DNA from 2 places in the Devosia sp. J2-20 genome. Region 1 is predicted to be linked to the other one. Evidence: predicted binding sites of a transcription regulator. Region 1 holds the regulator's gene; the other holds the start of a gene.
The links. The regulator PhoB, encoded in region 1, activates phosphate uptake and scavenging genes when phosphate is short. The targets are predictions, from matches to a motif close to TGTCATNNANCTGTCAT.
Positions count from the first base shown of each region.

Region 1 (8,352 bases):
TTCCATCACGTGCTGCCGGTCACCTTCCCCTCCATCCTGACCGCCACCATCATTGGCGTGGCGCAGGCGCTCGGCGAAACCGCGCCCCTGCTGCTGATCGGAATGAACGCCTTCGTCGCCTCTATTCCCGGCTCGCCGATGGATCAGGCCACCGCGCTGCCGGTGCAGATCTTCCTCTGGCAGGGCAATGAAAACCGGAACTTCTTTGAAGCGCGCACCTCTGCTGCCATTATGGTGCTGCTCGGCATGATGATCCTTCTCAACGCAGTCGCAATCTTCCTGCGCACGCGCCTCGAGCGTCGCGCATGACCGAACTGGAGAACGCACAAATGGATATGGTCGCCGGCAAGGTTAAGATGACTCAGCAATCAGTGAACAGCACCATGAACCCCACCGATGCCCTCGAGCGCCCCATCCGTCTCACCGCCCGCGATGTGACGGTCCACTACGGCGCCAAACAGGCCCTGCACGGTATCTCGATCGATATCCCCGATCGTGCCGTCACCTCCTTCATCGGCCCATCGGGCTGCGGCAAGTCGACCTTTCTGCGCTGCATCAACCGCATGAACGACACCATTGAGGGGGCCCGCGTCGGCGGCACCATCAAGCTTGATGGCGACGATATCTACGATCCCAATCTGGACGTCGTGGAACTGCGCGCCCGCGTCGGCATGGTTTTCCAGAAGCCCAACCCGTTCCCCAAATCGATCTATGAGAACGTCGCCTACGGTCCCAAGATCCACGGCATCGCCAAATCCAAGACCGACCTTGATGAAATCGTGGTGTCGTCCCTGCGCAAGGCGGGCCTGTTCGAAGAGGTCAAGGATCGCCTCAATGAGCCAGGCACCGGCCTGTCCGGTGGTCAGCAGCAGCGCCTGTGCATCGCCCGCGCCATTGCGGTTGGCCCGGAAGTGATCCTGATGGACGAGCCCTGCTCGGCACTTGATCCCATCGCCACCGCCATCATCGAAGAGCTGATCGATGAATTGCGTGAAAACTACACCATCGTGATCGTCACCCACTCCATGCAGCAGGCCGCCCGCGTCAGCCAGCGCACGGCATTCTTCCACCTGGGCAACCTGATTGAGGAAGGCGTCACCGAAGACATCTTCACCAACCCGGTCCACAAACAGACCCAGGACTACATCATGGGCCGCATCGGCTAGTCCGGCGCCCCACCCACTCTGGCGTCCGGTTTTTGCGGGCCGGTCGCGCCACGTCACAGGTCCAGAGGAACACCATGGCCCCCGAACATATCGTCTCTTCCTACAATGACGAACTTGTCGCCCTCGCCCAGACCATCGCCGAGATGGGTGGCCAGGTCGAAGTCGCCATTGAAAACGGCACCAAGGCCCTGCTCAAGCTCGATCGCGAACTGGCCGATCTGACCATCATCGCCGATCAGCGCATTGACGACATGCAGCGCAAGATCGACGATATGGCCGTTTCCATGATCGCCCGCCGCCAGCCCATGGCGTCCGATCTGCGCTCCATCATCACGGCCATCCACGTTGCTTCCGATCTTGAACGCGTCGGCGACATGGCCAAGCAGCTTGCCCGCCGCTCGCTCAAGATCGAAGGGCTGAACCTGCAGCCCACCTTCTACAATGGCGTGCGCAACATGACCGCACTGGTGCTGCGCCAGATCAAGGAATCGCTGGACGCCTACTCCAGCCGCGATGCCGAAGGCGCCATTCAGGTGTGCAACCGCGATGACGAGGTGGACGCCATGTACACCTCGCTGTTCCGCGAACTGCTCACCTACATGATGGAAGATCCACGCAACATCACGCCCTGCACCCATCTGCTGTTCTGCGCCAAGAGCCTGGAACGCATCGGCGACCACGCCACCAATATTGCTGAACGTGCCTATTACCTGCAGACCGGCAAGCAGCTCTCGAGCGATGTCGAAGAACTGCAGCGCACCCAGATCAAGGCCTGATCCAGATATATCCACCGCACTGCACCTCCCCTTGATGGGGAAGGCTGAAGGGTGGAGCCACTCGCACCCAGGCGTGGTGCAAGAACGACCGGAGCAAGCAATGCCCGCCACTATCCTCGTAGTCGAAGACGAAGGCGATATCGCCATCCTGCTGCGCTACAATCTTGAGGCCGAAGGCTTTCGCGTCGTCACCGCTGAAACCGGTGACGAAGCCACCCACGCCATTCAGGACAAGCTGCCCGATTTGATCCTGCTCGATTGGATGCTGCCCGAAATCTCGGGCATCGAACTGTGCCGCCGCCTGCGCGCCCGTGAGGAAACCGCCCGCGTCCCGATCATCATGCTCACCGCCCGCGGTGAGGAAGAAGAGCGCGTCCGCGGTCTGGCCACCGGCGCCGATGACTACGTGGTCAAACCCTTCTCGGTCCCCGAACTGGTCGCCCGCATCCATGCCCTGCTGCGCCGCGCCAACCCCAATCTGGTCACGGCCGCCCTCAAGGTTGGCGATCTCGAACTCGACCGCACCACCCATCGTGTCCGCCGCGCCGCGCGCGACGTGCATCTGGGGCCCACCGAATACCGCCTGCTTGAATATCTGATGCGCCATCCCGGCCGGGTCTATTCACGCGAGCAACTGCTCGACGGCGTCTGGGGCAACGACGTCTATGTCGATGAACGCACCGTGGACGTCCATATCGGCCGCCTCCGCCGCGCCATCAATCGTGGCCGCGAAACCGACCCCATCCGCACCGTGCGCGGGGCCGGCTACGCCTTCGACGAACGCTTCGCCCAGGTCGCCTGAAGCAGGCAGCCAGCCACTGCGCGTCGCCCTCGGGCCTGACCCGAGGGCCCTACCCTATCCCTTTGCCCGCAAGCACAATCCCCTCAGGTCAAACCCGAGGGGTGTCGATTTGTTGCCTAGGTCCTAGACTTCCGGCGTGCCCCGCAACGGCGTCTCGTCATCCAGTGGCACCGTCTGCCGCTCGATCATCCGGTGCACGCGCGGCGGCGCATCGCCCTGATGCAAAGTCCGCAGCGCCTGAAAGTTCTCCGCATCCGCCTTGGTACGCCGCAGATTGTGCCGCACATAATCTACCCAGGTCGGCACGTGGTAACTCTCGACCCAAAGATCGGGCAACTCGAGATCACGCAGTAGCGCCCATTGCCGCGCCCCGTCCCGCAACCGCACCTTGCGCCGCTCGGTCATCAGCGCCAGAAACTGCGGGATGTCCTCTTGGGCTATGCGATAATCCACCATCACCATGATTGGCCCGCTGCGCGGCGTCAGATCCAGCCGCAGCACCGGCTCGTTAAAGGTGTTGAGCGGATTGAGGTCGCGCGATTCAAACTGCGGCAGCGGCAGTCTGAACCCCACCAGCGCGCAGACCAGTAGCACCACCGCCGCTGTCGCCAGTGACCAGTCCAACCCCACTGCATCAGCGTTGATGCCCCACAGCCAGCTGCCCATTGCCATGCCGCCAAATGTTGCCGTCTGATACAGCGACAGGGCACGCCCAACCACCCAGCGCGGCGATGACAGCTGTATAGATACATTGAACAGGCTCATCGTAAGCACCCAGCAGGCACCCGCTGGCAGCAGCACGATATGGCTGAGAAACACATCACGGCTGAACCCCAGCCCCACGCAACTCAGCGCGAAGCCGACACAGGCAAACCGCACGATCCACTCATTGCTATAGCGCTCGCGCACCCGGCCATTGATGAACGCCCCCCCAATCGCCCCTACCCCGAAACTGCCCAGCAGCGTGCCATAGACCAGCGCACCGCCGCCGACATATTCGTCCGCCACTGATGGCAGCAGCGCCAGCACGACGATGGCAGACAGACCAAACAAAAAGCTGCGAAACAGCACTGTGGTCAAGTTGGGCGACAGCGACACGTAACGAATGCCTGCCAGAATGGCGCTACCGAAATCCTCGCGCGGCAACCGGTTCGGCGGCCGCTCCGGCTTCCAGCGCAGCAACGAGAAGATCAGCGGCACATAGGTCACGGCATTGAGTGCGAACGCCGCCGCCGCACCCGCCAGCGCCACGATCAGCCCGCCCACCGCCGGGCCGATGCTGCGCATCATATTGAAACCCATGGCATTCAGCGTTACCGCGCCCGCCAGATCGCTGCGCGGCACGATATCGCCCATCGAGGCCTGCCAGGAGGGATTGAACAACGCTGTCCCAGCCCCGATCAGAAAGGTCAGCCCCAGCAGCAGCCATGGGCTCATCAGCCCCATAAAGGCGAGAACTGCCAGCAGCAGCGAGACCACTGCCATCCCACTCTGGGCAATGATCATCACGATGCGCCGGTCAAAATTGTCCGCCAGTGCCCCCGCAGCGATCGAAAAGATCATGATCGGCAGTGTCGTTGAGGCCTGCACCAGCGCCACCATATTGTGGCTGTCCGTCAGCGTGGTCATCATCCAGCCGGCACCCACCGACTGCACCAGCCCACCCAGATTGCTCATCAGCGTGGCAATCCACAGCAGGCGGAACGTCTCATGCCGAAACGGCGCCAGCACGGACGGTCTATCGGGCATTTTGGCTCCTCAGTAGCAGAACGAAGACCCCCCTGTCTTGAGCTAGCCACGCTTGTTTGACAAGCACATCACGTCACCAGGCGTGGGTGTCTGACTCACTCCAATACAACCCTAGAGGCGCTGCCCGACGAACAGATCGGCAAGCGCTCGTGCCGCCGGTCTGGGTTGGCGCCCGGGAGGAAACACCGCATGCAGCGCGACATTGCCCACGTGCCATCCCGCCAGCACCTGCACCAGTTGTCCGCTCGCGATCTCGGCCTCAACACCCCAGATGGAGGATACGGTTATCCCCAGCCCGGCTCGTGCCGCGGCAGTCGCGCCTTCATTGGCGATGCAGGTCGTACGGCCCGAAGCACGGATGGTTATTCTCTCGCCCCCGCACTGAAAGTTCAGCTCCTGCGGCACGACGCCCGGCCCCACGATCAATTCATGCGCTGCCAGATCATGCGGCGTGACAATCGTCGGACGGGACGCAAGATAGTCCGGCGAGGCCGCCAGAATGCGCGGCGTCTCGCCCAGTTTGCGAACCAGCGTAGTGCTGTCGACCAGCGCGCCCAGGCGAAACGCAATGTCGATCCCCTCGCTGACCAGGTCCTGATGGCTGTCCGAAACAGCCAGATCTACTGTCAGTGTTTCATGGCGCGCCATGAATTCAGCCAGTCTCGGCACCACCTTGCGCAGACCAAAGCTGCTCGACAGTCCGATACGCAGCCGCCCGGTCAGCCGCCCATCGCCCCGCACAGCATGGTCGGCCTCCTCCATCGCATCCAGGATGCGCTCTGCCCGCTCCAGATAGTCGGCACCCGCTTCAGTCAACGCAACCGCCCGCGTCGTGCGCGTTAGCAGCGTCACGCCCAGCTCACGCTCCAGTTCCGACACGATCCGCGATGTCGAAGACTGCGACAGATTCAAAGCACGACCCGCCTGCGAAAAGCTTCCCAGACGGGCGACGCGGCAGAACACGCGCAACGCCAGCAGTCGGTCATTCATCTGAGAACCAGATAAGTCATAGCAGAAATACCCACCTACAGCTTTCCAGCGGAATAATCCATCAATGTGACCTACCCTGCAAGGAGGTTCACATGCTCAAGCTATTTTATCACAACACACCAAACCCGACGAAAGTCGCCCTGCTCCTCGAAGAACTCGCACACCCCTATGAGGTGGTCGCCACCGACATCTGGGATGGCGCCCAGCACACACCCGAGTTTCGCCGCATCAACCCCAATGGCAAAGTCCCGGCCATTATTGAGGGTGACGTGGTCATCTTTGATTCAACGGCCATACTGCTCTGGCTGGCTGACCGGGCGGAGCAGTTCAACGGCGACGACAGGTCACGCCCCCAAATGCTCTCCTGGCTGATGTTTGTCGCGTCGGGCCTGGGCCCGTTTTGTGGACAGGCATTTCATTTCCTCAACATTCACACCGACAGCGCTTACGCCACCAACCGCTATGCGCGCGAACTGGAACGCCATTTCTCCGTGCTGGACAAGCACCTGACACTGACCCCGTGGCTAGCCGGGTCTGACTACACAATCGCTGACATGGCGGCCTGGGGCTGGGTTGATTTTGCCGTGCGTAATGGCTTGGTATATGGGGAAGATGGCGGGCATCGTTGGCCCGCCTTGACCCGCTGGTGCGCAACCATCAACGCGCGCCCAGCCGCCGACAGAGCCCGGCACGCTGGTGATCACCTCAGTGTCAAACAGGCTTTCGATGAGGACACCATGCGCGCCTTGTTCCCGCAGAATTATGCGGAGGCACTTTGATGGCCAATATTGCTTTTCTTGGCCTTGGCGCCATGGGCACGCGCATGGCCGCGAACCTCCTCGACGCGGGGCACGCGGTGACGGTCTGGAACAGGACCGCTGCCCGTTGCGCGCCTTTGGCCGAAAAGGGTGCCAATATTTCGGCCACCCCACACGACGCTGCTCAGGGCGCGGAATTTGTGCTTACCATGTTGCGCGACGATGCAGCCTCGGTCCAGGTGTGGACAGATCCTCAATCCGGCGCCTTTGCCGGCATGGACAAGTCTGCGCTGGCCATTGAGTGCTCTACGCTCAGCCTTGAGCACCTACGCCATCTGGCAGATGTGGCAACCAGGCATGGTCTGCAGTTCATGGACGCCCCTGTGGCCGGTTCGCGCCCTCAGGCCGAAGCGGGCAGTCTCATTTTCTTCGCCGGCGGCACCGACGAAGCTCTGGCGCGGGCAACGCCAATTCTGTCCGCCATGGGCGACACCAGTCACCCCGCCGGTCCCGACGGCGCTGCTATGGCCATAAAGCTTGCCGTCAATACGCTCTACGCCACCCAGACTGCTGTCATGGCCGAACTGGTCAGCATGCTGCCCCGGCAGGGCCTCGATGCGGCTAGTTGTCTTGCCATCATAGGCGCCACCCCCGCCTGCTCTCCTGCAGCCCGCGTCGCTGGCGAACTCATGCTCAAGGGTGATACACCACCGCTCTTTCCAGTCGAACTGGTCAAAAAGGACCTCGGCTATGCCGTCAGCGCGGCCGGTGGACCTGCTCACGCCCCGGTATCCGAACAGGTCCGCGCCCGCTTCGCTGCCGCTATCCAGCAGGGTCTCGCCCACGAACAACTGACCGCCGTCATCAAGACCCTGCCCGACGGCTGAGTACCCCACACCAAGGCCCCCTTGCCAGGCACCTTGGTGGCATCCAGACTGACTCAATCAGGAGATCTCCCATGCGCACAACTCAGCCCCTTGCCCGTCGCGGCGCCGTCGCAGTACTGGCCATGCTGACCCTGACAACAGGCATTGGAAGTGCGTCGGGGCATGAAGAGATTACCAATGCGCTCTTGACCGAGCGATCGGCCAATTGTCAGGATTACGCCAATACCTATTCGGCACAGGCCACCGACATACAGAATAGCCAGACCTTCGACGCTGCCATCGAGATCATGGCTAACGAAACCATCTGCACCATCGCCTCCAATGCCGTGCCCAACCACGATTTCAACGCCACGGGCCGCTTCGCCACACGGTTCAGCACGCAGAACCAGACCTACACCATCCCCGCCAATCCTGCTGCGGCCGCCAGTCCCACACCGCTCAGCCTGATGTACGACAACGCGGTCTTCCTCAACGGGGTCAAGCTCGACCTGCTCGCCGCCGGATGCTTTGGCGTCGGCGATGGCAATATTGGCTGCAACGACATCAACGCGCCCTATCGCTATGATCCGATGGGCGGCTCCAGCAATTTCGGCGCCGACGAACACAATGCCCACACCCAACCCGATGGCACTTACCATTATCACGGCAACCCCATGGCCCTGTTCGAGCAGGACAACCCAACCCAGACCTCGCCGGTAATCGGCTTTGCTGCCGACGGCTTTCCCATTTTCGGCAGCTACATCAGCGACAATGGCACCATCCGCGCTGCTACAACCAGCTACCGCCTCAAGACCGGAGAACGTAGCGGCGGTCCCGGCGGCACCCATGACGGCACCTTCATTGACGATTGGGAATATGTCGAAGGCCTTGGCGATCTGGATGCCTGCAACGGCATGGTTCAGGACGGTGTTTATGGCTATGTGGTCACCCAGACCTATCCGCATGTCCTCGGCTGCTTCACCGGCCCCCCGACGCCTCCTTCCGCAAACGCCGTCGCTGAGCCGCTAGGCGAACACGCCCTTGGCCACCATGTGATCAAGGAAAGTGCGCACCTTGGCCGGTAGATAGCTGCGATTGGGATAGACCGCATAAAGCGGCCCGGTCAGTTGGACCTGCTCGGGCAACACCCGCTCCAGCGAGCCCTGTTTCAGGTCCTGGTCGATCATTAGGTCCGGTGAGATCGCAAAGCCCATGCCCGCCCGCGCAGCCTCCAGCAGCATGGTC
Region 1 covers NZ_CM147870.1:895,846-904,197, reverse strand. Annotated here, with positions in the region: gene pstA (phosphate ABC transporter permease PstA) at 1-309, shown strand, start outside; gene pstB (phosphate ABC transporter ATP-binding protein PstB) at 384-1,166, shown strand; gene phoU (phosphate signaling complex protein PhoU) at 1,241-1,942, shown strand; gene phoB (phosphate regulon transcriptional regulator PhoB) at 2,043-2,744, shown strand; gene AC0L37_RS04400 (MFS transporter) at 2,868-4,493, opposite strand; gene AC0L37_RS04395 (LysR family transcriptional regulator) at 4,605-5,483, opposite strand; gene AC0L37_RS04390 (glutathione S-transferase family protein) at 5,576-6,262, shown strand; gene AC0L37_RS04385 (NAD(P)-dependent oxidoreductase) at 6,262-7,128, shown strand; gene AC0L37_RS04380 (YHYH protein) at 7,200-8,192, shown strand; gene AC0L37_RS04375 (LysR family transcriptional regulator) at 8,133-8,352, opposite strand, start outside.

Region 2 (8,352 bases), 230 kb from region 1:
ATAGTGAACGGCACCCCATTCGCCCGAAGCCGGCTTGTAACTGACCAGCTTGACCATGCCTGGGGCATCATCCTGCCATTCGCGCTGCATGGCGATCCACAGGGTCATGTCATCGCCGCGACCAGTGCTGGTGATGCCTTCGGCGCCAAAGCGGATCTCCTGGGCCAGCAGTTCAGCGGGAAAGGCGACCTCCTCTTCGATCTCGCCATCGGCGTCGACATGATAAAGCGCGTGTGGGATCAAACGGTCCGTGCGCCCTTCCGAAGCCAGCCAGAACCCGCCTTCGCCGTCCAAGGCAATACCTTCAAGATCCAGCTTCTGGGCGGTTTCGCCACCACGCGTCACAAGGGTCTTGCCGGTAATGCGGGCCGGCATGGCGGTCGCATCGATGGCGTAGATCGCCGGCGCAGCACTGACAAAGCTGTCGCTGACGGCATAGAGCATGCCCGGTTTTTCGGCGTCGGCGACGGCGCCAGAAATCGCCGACCAGCCAATGGGCAGTCCCTCAGCGTCCAGATCGGCGATCAGCTGCGGATACTGGGCTACGCCTTCGGCCAGTTCATACACCATCACATGAGAGCCCACGCCGCCCTCTTCGCGCAGATCAACCTCATTGGCGGTCGCCAGCAGATTGCGCTGCGGAATGGCCACCAGACCCTCGGGTGAAATCCCCGATGGCAGCACCTGCACGAATTCAGGCGCGGCGCCCGTATCCCTATAAACAGCGATCAGCGAAGAGCGTTCTTCCGTAACGAAGATATAGGTGTTCTCGCCAAAGCGGCCGACCTCCAGCCCTTCTGGCTCAACGCCCTTCTTACCGGCGCGCTTGTCAGGGTAGTGGCCGACGCGCGCCGCATAGTGTTCAAGGTCAGCGCCGCTATCGAACAGTACCTCGCCGGCACGATTGAGGATGGAGAAGCCGCGGCTGCCGCCATTCCAGTCGCCTTCATTGGCGATCACGAACCGGTCGTTATCAAGCCACTGCACCGCGTCGGGCTCGCGCGGCAGGTCAGTCGCCGAGCCAGTGAAAGCGTATGCGCCATCAGCCTTGGTATCGATGCGATCCAGGCTCACCGTACCAGCGGAGAAATGCACTGTGACCGCGCCCGTCTGGCCGTCGATGATGACGATGGCATTGTTTTCCTGCATCGTCAGAACGATTTCGTCATTGTCGTTGAAGTCGACAAATTCGGGCTCGGGGTCTTCCCCGCCAATCTCGGCCAACCCCGTAACCTCTACCTTGGTCACGGTTTTGGCGGCGATATCGAACATCACGACAAAACCGGCGGGCATCTGCGGCAGGCCGCCATCGCCGAGATCCTCGTCACGCTCATTCTCAATGGCCACGGCGATCAGCGTGCCGGCGGCGTTGTGCGCCACGGAATCCGGTTGTCCGCCCAGATCATATTCGGCCTCGACCGACTGGCTGGCGATATCAACCACCACCAGCTTGCCCGAAGGCATGGTGTAGCTTTCCGACGTATTGACGCCGACATAGGCCTTGTTGCCAACAATGGTCACCGAAGTGGGCTCGCCATCCAGCGCCATGAAGCCGGCAGGCTTGGGCGCCTTGGCGTCGGTGATGTCGACAAAGCCAATGCCGCCAGCAGGGCTATCCGAATAGATCAGCATCATGCCGTCATCGGTGGCCGCAATGATTTCCGAGGAGGTTACCGCAGCATCCGGCGCGTTCTGCGCCACGTCAAAGCTGGCAATGCGGTTAAAGGTTTCGGCAGCACCGGCATTGGCCGTCGTGGCCAGCAGCATGGCCGTCAGACCGACCAGCATTTTGGATCTAGACATCGATAATCCCCCGTTGAGTTCAACGGGTGCCTTAAGCAGGACACGCTACAGTCCCATGACGCTCGCATGACGGATCAGTGACGCCGCCGCGTTCTATACATTGTGGTCCCCCATCCCTATATTCGCAGGAGAACAAATCAAGATTCGTCAACGCCGCGCTGCTGCGCCCACAACGGCGCGCAGTGTTGGAAAGGCTATTAATGTCCGGTGCAGACCACCCCCTCGCCCGCCCCGCTGCCGGTGCTATTACCAGCCAGTTCAAGAGCCAGCAGCCGGTCGACTACCTGCAGGGCCTCAACGAGGAACAGCGTGACGCCGTCGAGAGCATTGACGGCCCGCTTCTGGTGCTGGCAGGTGCCGGGACGGGCAAGACCCGCGTACTGACCACCCGCATTGCTCACATCATCAATACCAACCGCGCCTGGCCCTCCCAGATCCTGTCGGTGACCTTTACCAACAAGGCCGCCCGGGAGATGAAGGAGCGCATCGAAAAGCTGGTCCCGCGTCTCGACGCCATGCCCTGGATGGGCACGTTCCACTCCATCGGTGCTCGTATCCTGCGGGGCCATGCCGGTCTGGTGGGCCTGACCAGTTCCTTCACCATCCTTGATACCGATGACCAGATCCGGCTGATCAAGCAATTGCTGGCTGTTGAGGGCATCGACGAGAAGCGTTGGCCTGCCAAGCTCTTCGCCTCGATGATGGATGGCTGGAAGAACAAGGGGCTGCTGCCCAAGGACGTATCCTCGGCCGATAGCGGCTCCTATGCCAATGGTATGGGCGGCAAGCTCTATTACGACTATCAGGCCCGACTAAAATCCCTCAACGCCGCCGATTTCGGCGACCTGCTGCTCGAATGCATTCGCCTGTTCCGGGAAAACCCGGACGTGCTGGCCGAATATCACCGCAAATTCAAATACATGCTGGTGGACGAATACCAGGACAGCAATGTCGCTCAATATCTCTGGCTGCGCCTGCTGGCCCAGGGCAAGCCCGCCCCCGAAGCCAATATCTGCGTGGTCGGTGACGATGATCAGTCCATCTATGGCTGGCGCGGTGCCGAGGTCGACAACATATTGCGCTTCGAGAAGGACTTTCCGGGCGCCAAGGTGATCAAGCTCGAGCGCAATTACCGCTCCACCGCCAACATCCTCAAGGCCGCCTCCAGCATCATCGCCTTCAACGAAGGCCGCCTGGGCAAGACGCTGCAGACCGATGTCGCCGAAAAGGGCGAACCGGTTGCCATCACCCAGGTCTGGGATTCCGAAGAGGAAGCCCGCGCGATCGGTGAAGAGATCGAGCAATATCAGCGCGCCGGTGAGCCGCTCAACTCTGTGGCAATCCTGGTGCGCGCCAGCTTCCAGATGCGCGAGTTCGAAGAGCGCTTCATCACCCTCGGCCTCAATTATCGCGTCATTGGCGGACCGCGCTTTTACGAGCGCAAGGAAATCCGCGACGCCCTGGCCTATCTGCGCCTTGTGGCCCAGCCCGCCGACGATCTTGCCTTTGAGCGCATCATCAATGTGCCCAAGCGCGGCATTGGCGATGCCACCCTCAAAATGCTCATGGAGACGGCCAGACTGCAGGACCTGCCGCTGCTGTCCGCCACGCGGTTGCTACTCGAAACCGAAGAGCTCAAGCCCAAGCAGCGCACCACCCTACGCAGCCTGATTGGCCAATTCGACGATTGGGCCTTCCGCGCCCAGACACTGAAGCCCTTCGAGATGGTCGAGCAGATCCTTGAGGAAAGCGGCTATACCGACATGCTCAGCGCCGACAAATCGGTGGAGTCCGAAGGTCGCAAGGAAAACCTCAAGGAACTCAGCCGCGCCATGGAGGAGTTCGAAACCTTGGGCGGCTTCCTCGAACACATCTCGCTGGTCATGGACCGCGACAGTGCTGACGCGGCCGATGCCGTCACCATAATGACTCTGCATGGCGCCAAGGGATTGGAATTCAACACGGTTTTCCTGCCCGGCTGGGAAGAAGGCACATTCCCCAGCCAGCGCACCATGGATGAATCCGGCCGTGCCGGGCTCGAAGAAGAACGCCGTCTGGCTTATGTCGGCATTACCCGCGGTCGCAAGCGCGTGCGCATTTCCGCCGCCCAGAACCGTCGCATCCATGGCCTCTGGCAGTCCGCCATTCCGTCCCGCTTTCTTGATGAACTGCCCGCCGACGCCGTGGAGGTCACCGATACCGGTTCCTCCTATGGTGGCTATGGCTATGGCGGTGGAGGCGGTGCCGCCAGCCGCTTCAACAAGACCGACCCGTTCGAGAGCGTCTATGAAACGCCCGGCTGGCAGCGCGCCCGCGCCCAGCAGTCCAGTCGCAAGAGCGCCGGGCCCATGACCATTGACGGCGATCTGGTCGCCCGCTCGGTCGATATCGGCAACGACAAATCCGCCTTCGCCTTTGGCGAGCGTGTCTTCCACCTCAAATTCGGCTACGGCGCCATCGCCGGCATCGAAGGCAACAAGTTGACCATCGACTTCGAAAAAGCCGGGCGCAAGAAGGTCTTGGAGAGTTTTGTTACCAAGGGGTGAGCCGCCCGCCTTGGGTTCACCCTATATGCATTGGACGTTGTACGAGCCCTAAGGAGCCCGCCATGATCATCTCGACCACCCCTACCCTCGAAGGCCGGCCGATCCGCGACATCGTCGGTGGCCGCGCTGGCGCATATGAATCCACCCTGCGCGATGCGCGGCGGCAGGCCTTTGCCGAACTCGAAGCTGAAGCGCGTCGCCTGGGCGCTGATGCCGTGGTGGCCGTTGATATCGACTACGAAGTGGTCGGCCAGGGTGGCTCGATGCTGATGGTGTCGGTCTCGGGCACTGCCGTGCAGCTCTAGAGCCCCCTGCCACCCAATGGCTCGGTCTCGATAAATTCGGCGAAGCCGGCAATGATCGGCTTTGCCTTGGCAATGGTCGCCTGCACATGAGGCAATTGCAGCGAGTCGGTGTGCGCCTGCTTGCTGTCCCACACCTCGGTAATCCAGATGCCATCCTCGCTCTTGGGATCGCGGGCGATGACATAGCTGCGACAGCCGGGCATGGGCGCATGTCCCTCCAGCATGATTGCCAGCAGCGCCTCACGTTCCCCCGGTGCGGCCAGCATCCTGCCCATCAATCCATACATCGCCGACTCCCGTGTGCGTTCTGATCAAAACTAGCACGAGACATGCACATTGGGGACAACTCGGATTGACGCCCGCGGGCCGATGGCGCAACAAGGCACAAACCAAGGGAATATTGCCATGTCCGTCGATCAGCTCTCCGCCCCGCTCACCAAGGATCAGGCCTATGCACTGGTCGATGCGGTCATGGAACGGGATGATCTGGCACTGACGGCCTCGGCCCACGAGAATGAAGAGACCGGCGAATGGTTCTTCGAGGCCACCTGCGATAGCCCGCCCGACCTTGAATCATTTGTTGAACTGGCGCGCCAGACCCTTGGTGGCAAAGTTGATTTTTCGGTTTCGCCAATTGATCCGGATTTCAACTGGGTTGCCAAATCACTTGAGGGTCTGGCACCGGTCAGCGCCGGCGGGTTCTATGTTTATGGCAGCCATGAAACCGGCCCGGTCCCCGGCGGCCTGACAGCGATGAAAATCGATGCGGCACAGGCCTTTGGTACCGGTCACCACGAAACCACAACCGGCTGCCTTGAAGCCATCAACATGCTGCTCAAGCGCAAGAAGCCGCGCCACATGATCGATGTTGGTACCGGCACGGGCGTGCTCGCCATCGCCCTGGCCAAGCGCACCAAGAGCCCGGTGATCGCCAGCGATATCGACCCCATTTCGGTGACCACCACCATCGCCAATGCCGAGCAGAACGGGGTGGGCAAGCTGATCATCGCGGTGGAAGCCACCGGCATGACCAACCCGACCATCGCCCAGAACGGCCCCTATGATCTGATCGTAGCCAATATTCTGGCCGGTCCGCTCATGGCGCTGGCACCCTCGGTTGGCCGGGCAGCCCAGAAGGGCGCAACCATTATCCTGTCGGGCATCTTGCAGCATCAGGCGCGCGGCGTGATCAACGCCTATGCCCGCCAGGGCATGACCCTGACCCAGAAATTGCAGCGCAAGGAATGGACCACGCTGATGCTGGAAATGAAGTAGCGGCGCCACCGCATCGGTGAGCGCAGTTTGCACGAAATGGTGCACACACTGCGCACATCGAGCGGCGCCGCATGCGCCAAAGTGCGACACTATCCAGACAAAGCAAAATCCCCGAAGCAGGCTCCGGGGATCGTCAGATCGTCAGCAGTAAACTGCAGCGGCCTTACGGGCGCTTGGTGAACGCGCCGATCAGCTGGTGCTGCATGCGATAGCTGACCTGGCGGCTCGTTTCGCGACCACGGGCATCGATAACCGAACCCAGTGTCTTGCGAAAATCGTTCTTGCTCTCAGTCATCGTCATCTCCATGCACTTTGACGCGGTCTTTTGCCGTCGTCGCAGTCTATCTAGGCCAACCCGAAGCGTTCAGTTAGGCCCAAATTGGCACAGCACCCCTGCAAGGCGTGCAGGCCTGATTAACGCTTGGTGAATTCGTCTTTGCCCAGGCCCAGATCACGCTGGTAGCGCGCAACGTAACGCTGTGCGGAACGTTCGCGGCTGGCAACCATGGCTTCGACGGTGCGGACGAAGAAATTCTTCTCGTTGCTCATATTTGCTCTCCTGTGTTCTGACACTAAGTTAGGCTTTCCTGCGCGATTTGCTATGCCCTGATCGCTCAAGCCAGCCATGACCGGAGCGCACTCCGCTATTGGATACTCCCGCCCCAAGGACCTTCTTGATGACCGCCTCCAGCTTTCCGCCCGCCGTGTTCCAGAGCTTTGAGGAAAAGGTGGACCCCGCCAATGTCGCCCCCCGGCTGAATGCCCTGCGCGCCGCCATGACCAAGGCCGGGGTGGACGCCTTCCTGATTCCGCGTGCCGACGCCCATCGCGGCGAGTCGGTCCCCGCGGGCGACGCACGGCTGGCCTATGTCACCGGCTTCACCGGCTCGGCCGGCATGGCCATTGTCGGCCCCGACAAGGCGGGACTGTTCGTTGATAGCCGCTATACCCTGCAGGCCCCGGCCCAGACCGATACCGACAAGGTCGACATCCACGAATGGCTCGGCGCGGGCTATTCCCCGGACTTGTCCAGCTATGTGCCCAAGGGCGGGACGCTGGCCTATGACCCCTGGCTGCACACGCCCGGCGAGGTGCGCAGTCTGAGCGAACAGCTGGGCGAGCATTGCACCATCGTGCCTCACGCCAATCTGGTCGACGCGATCTGGAGCGACCGCCCCGGCGCGCCGGTCAGCCCGATCGAATTTCTCGGACACAACCGGGCCGGCCAAAGCGCTGGTGAAAAGATCATTGCCATTCAGGCCAGCCTTGGAACCGACAAGGCTGACGCCGGCGTGCTGACCCTGCCCGAGTCGATCTGCTGGCTGCTCAACATGCGCGGGCGCGATGTGCCGAACACGCCCTTCGTGCTCGGCTTTGCCATTGTGCCACGCAGCGGGCAGCCAACGCTTTATCTCGATGCCGCCAAGATCACCAATGACCTCAGGACGACGCTGAAGGGCGTGGCCCACATTGCCACGACCGACACGCTGACCCGTGATCTGGCCGGTTTGGGCAGTGCGGGCAAGACCGTATTGATCGACCCCAGCACCGCCCCGGCCGCTATTGCCACCACGCTGCGCGAGGCTGGCGCCAAGCTGCTCGAAAAGCGCGATCCGGTGCTGCTGCCCAAGGCGGTCAAGAACGATGCTGAACTGGCCGGCATGCGCGAAGCCCATACTCTGGACGGCGTGGCGCTGGCCAAGTTCCTGGCCTGGTTCGACGCCACCGCGCCCAAGGGCGGGCTGACCGAGATCGGCATTGTCACCGCGCTCGAAGCATTCCGGCGTGAAGAGGAAACCTGCGTCGATGCCAGCTTCGACACCATTTCGGGCGCCGGTCCCAATGGCGCCATCGTGCATTACCGGGTGACCACCAAGACCGACCGCACGCTCAAGCCCGGGGAGATCATGCTGGTCGATAGCGGGGCGCAATACCTCTCGGGCACCACAGACATCACCCGCACGCTCTCGACGGGACCCACCACGCCCGAACAGCGCGACCGCTTCACCCGCGTGCTCAAGGGCATGATCGCCATCACCCAGGCCCGCTTCCCCAAGGGCACCAGCGGCGCTCAGCTCGATATTCTGGCCCGCCAGTTTCTCTGGCAGGATGGCGTCACCTACAATCACGGCACCGGCCACGGCGTCGGCGCCTATCTGGGCGTGCATGAGGGACCCATCGGCATCGCCTCGCGCTACCCCACTCCACTGGCGGCCGGCAATGTGCTTTCCAACGAGCCCGGCTATTACAAGGCCGGTGAATATGGCATCCGCATCGAGAACCTGATCATCGTGCAGGACAGCAGCTTTGCCGGGTTTTACGACTTCGAGACCCTGACCCTGGCCCCCATCGACCGGCGCCTGATCGAGGTAACGCTGCTCAGCCCGACCGAGCGCGACTGGCTCAACGCCTATCACCAGCGG
Region 2 covers NZ_CM147870.1:1,121,803-1,130,154, reverse strand. Annotated here, with positions in the region: gene AC0L37_RS05485 (esterase-like activity of phytase family protein) at 1-1,803, opposite strand, end outside; gene AC0L37_RS05480 (ATP-dependent helicase) at 2,004-4,349, shown strand; gene AC0L37_RS05475 (heavy metal-binding domain-containing protein) at 4,412-4,654, shown strand; gene AC0L37_RS05470 (putative quinol monooxygenase) at 4,651-4,941, opposite strand; gene AC0L37_RS05465 (50S ribosomal protein L11 methyltransferase) at 5,060-5,929, shown strand; gene AC0L37_RS05460 (hypothetical protein) at 6,093-6,224, opposite strand; gene AC0L37_RS05455 (hypothetical protein) at 6,344-6,478, opposite strand; gene AC0L37_RS05450 (aminopeptidase P family protein) at 6,607-8,352, shown strand, end outside.
Region 2: AC0L37_RS05485 (esterase-like activity of phytase family protein) is a predicted target of PhoB. The motif match lies at 1,859-1,875, and genes of this name have one in related genera.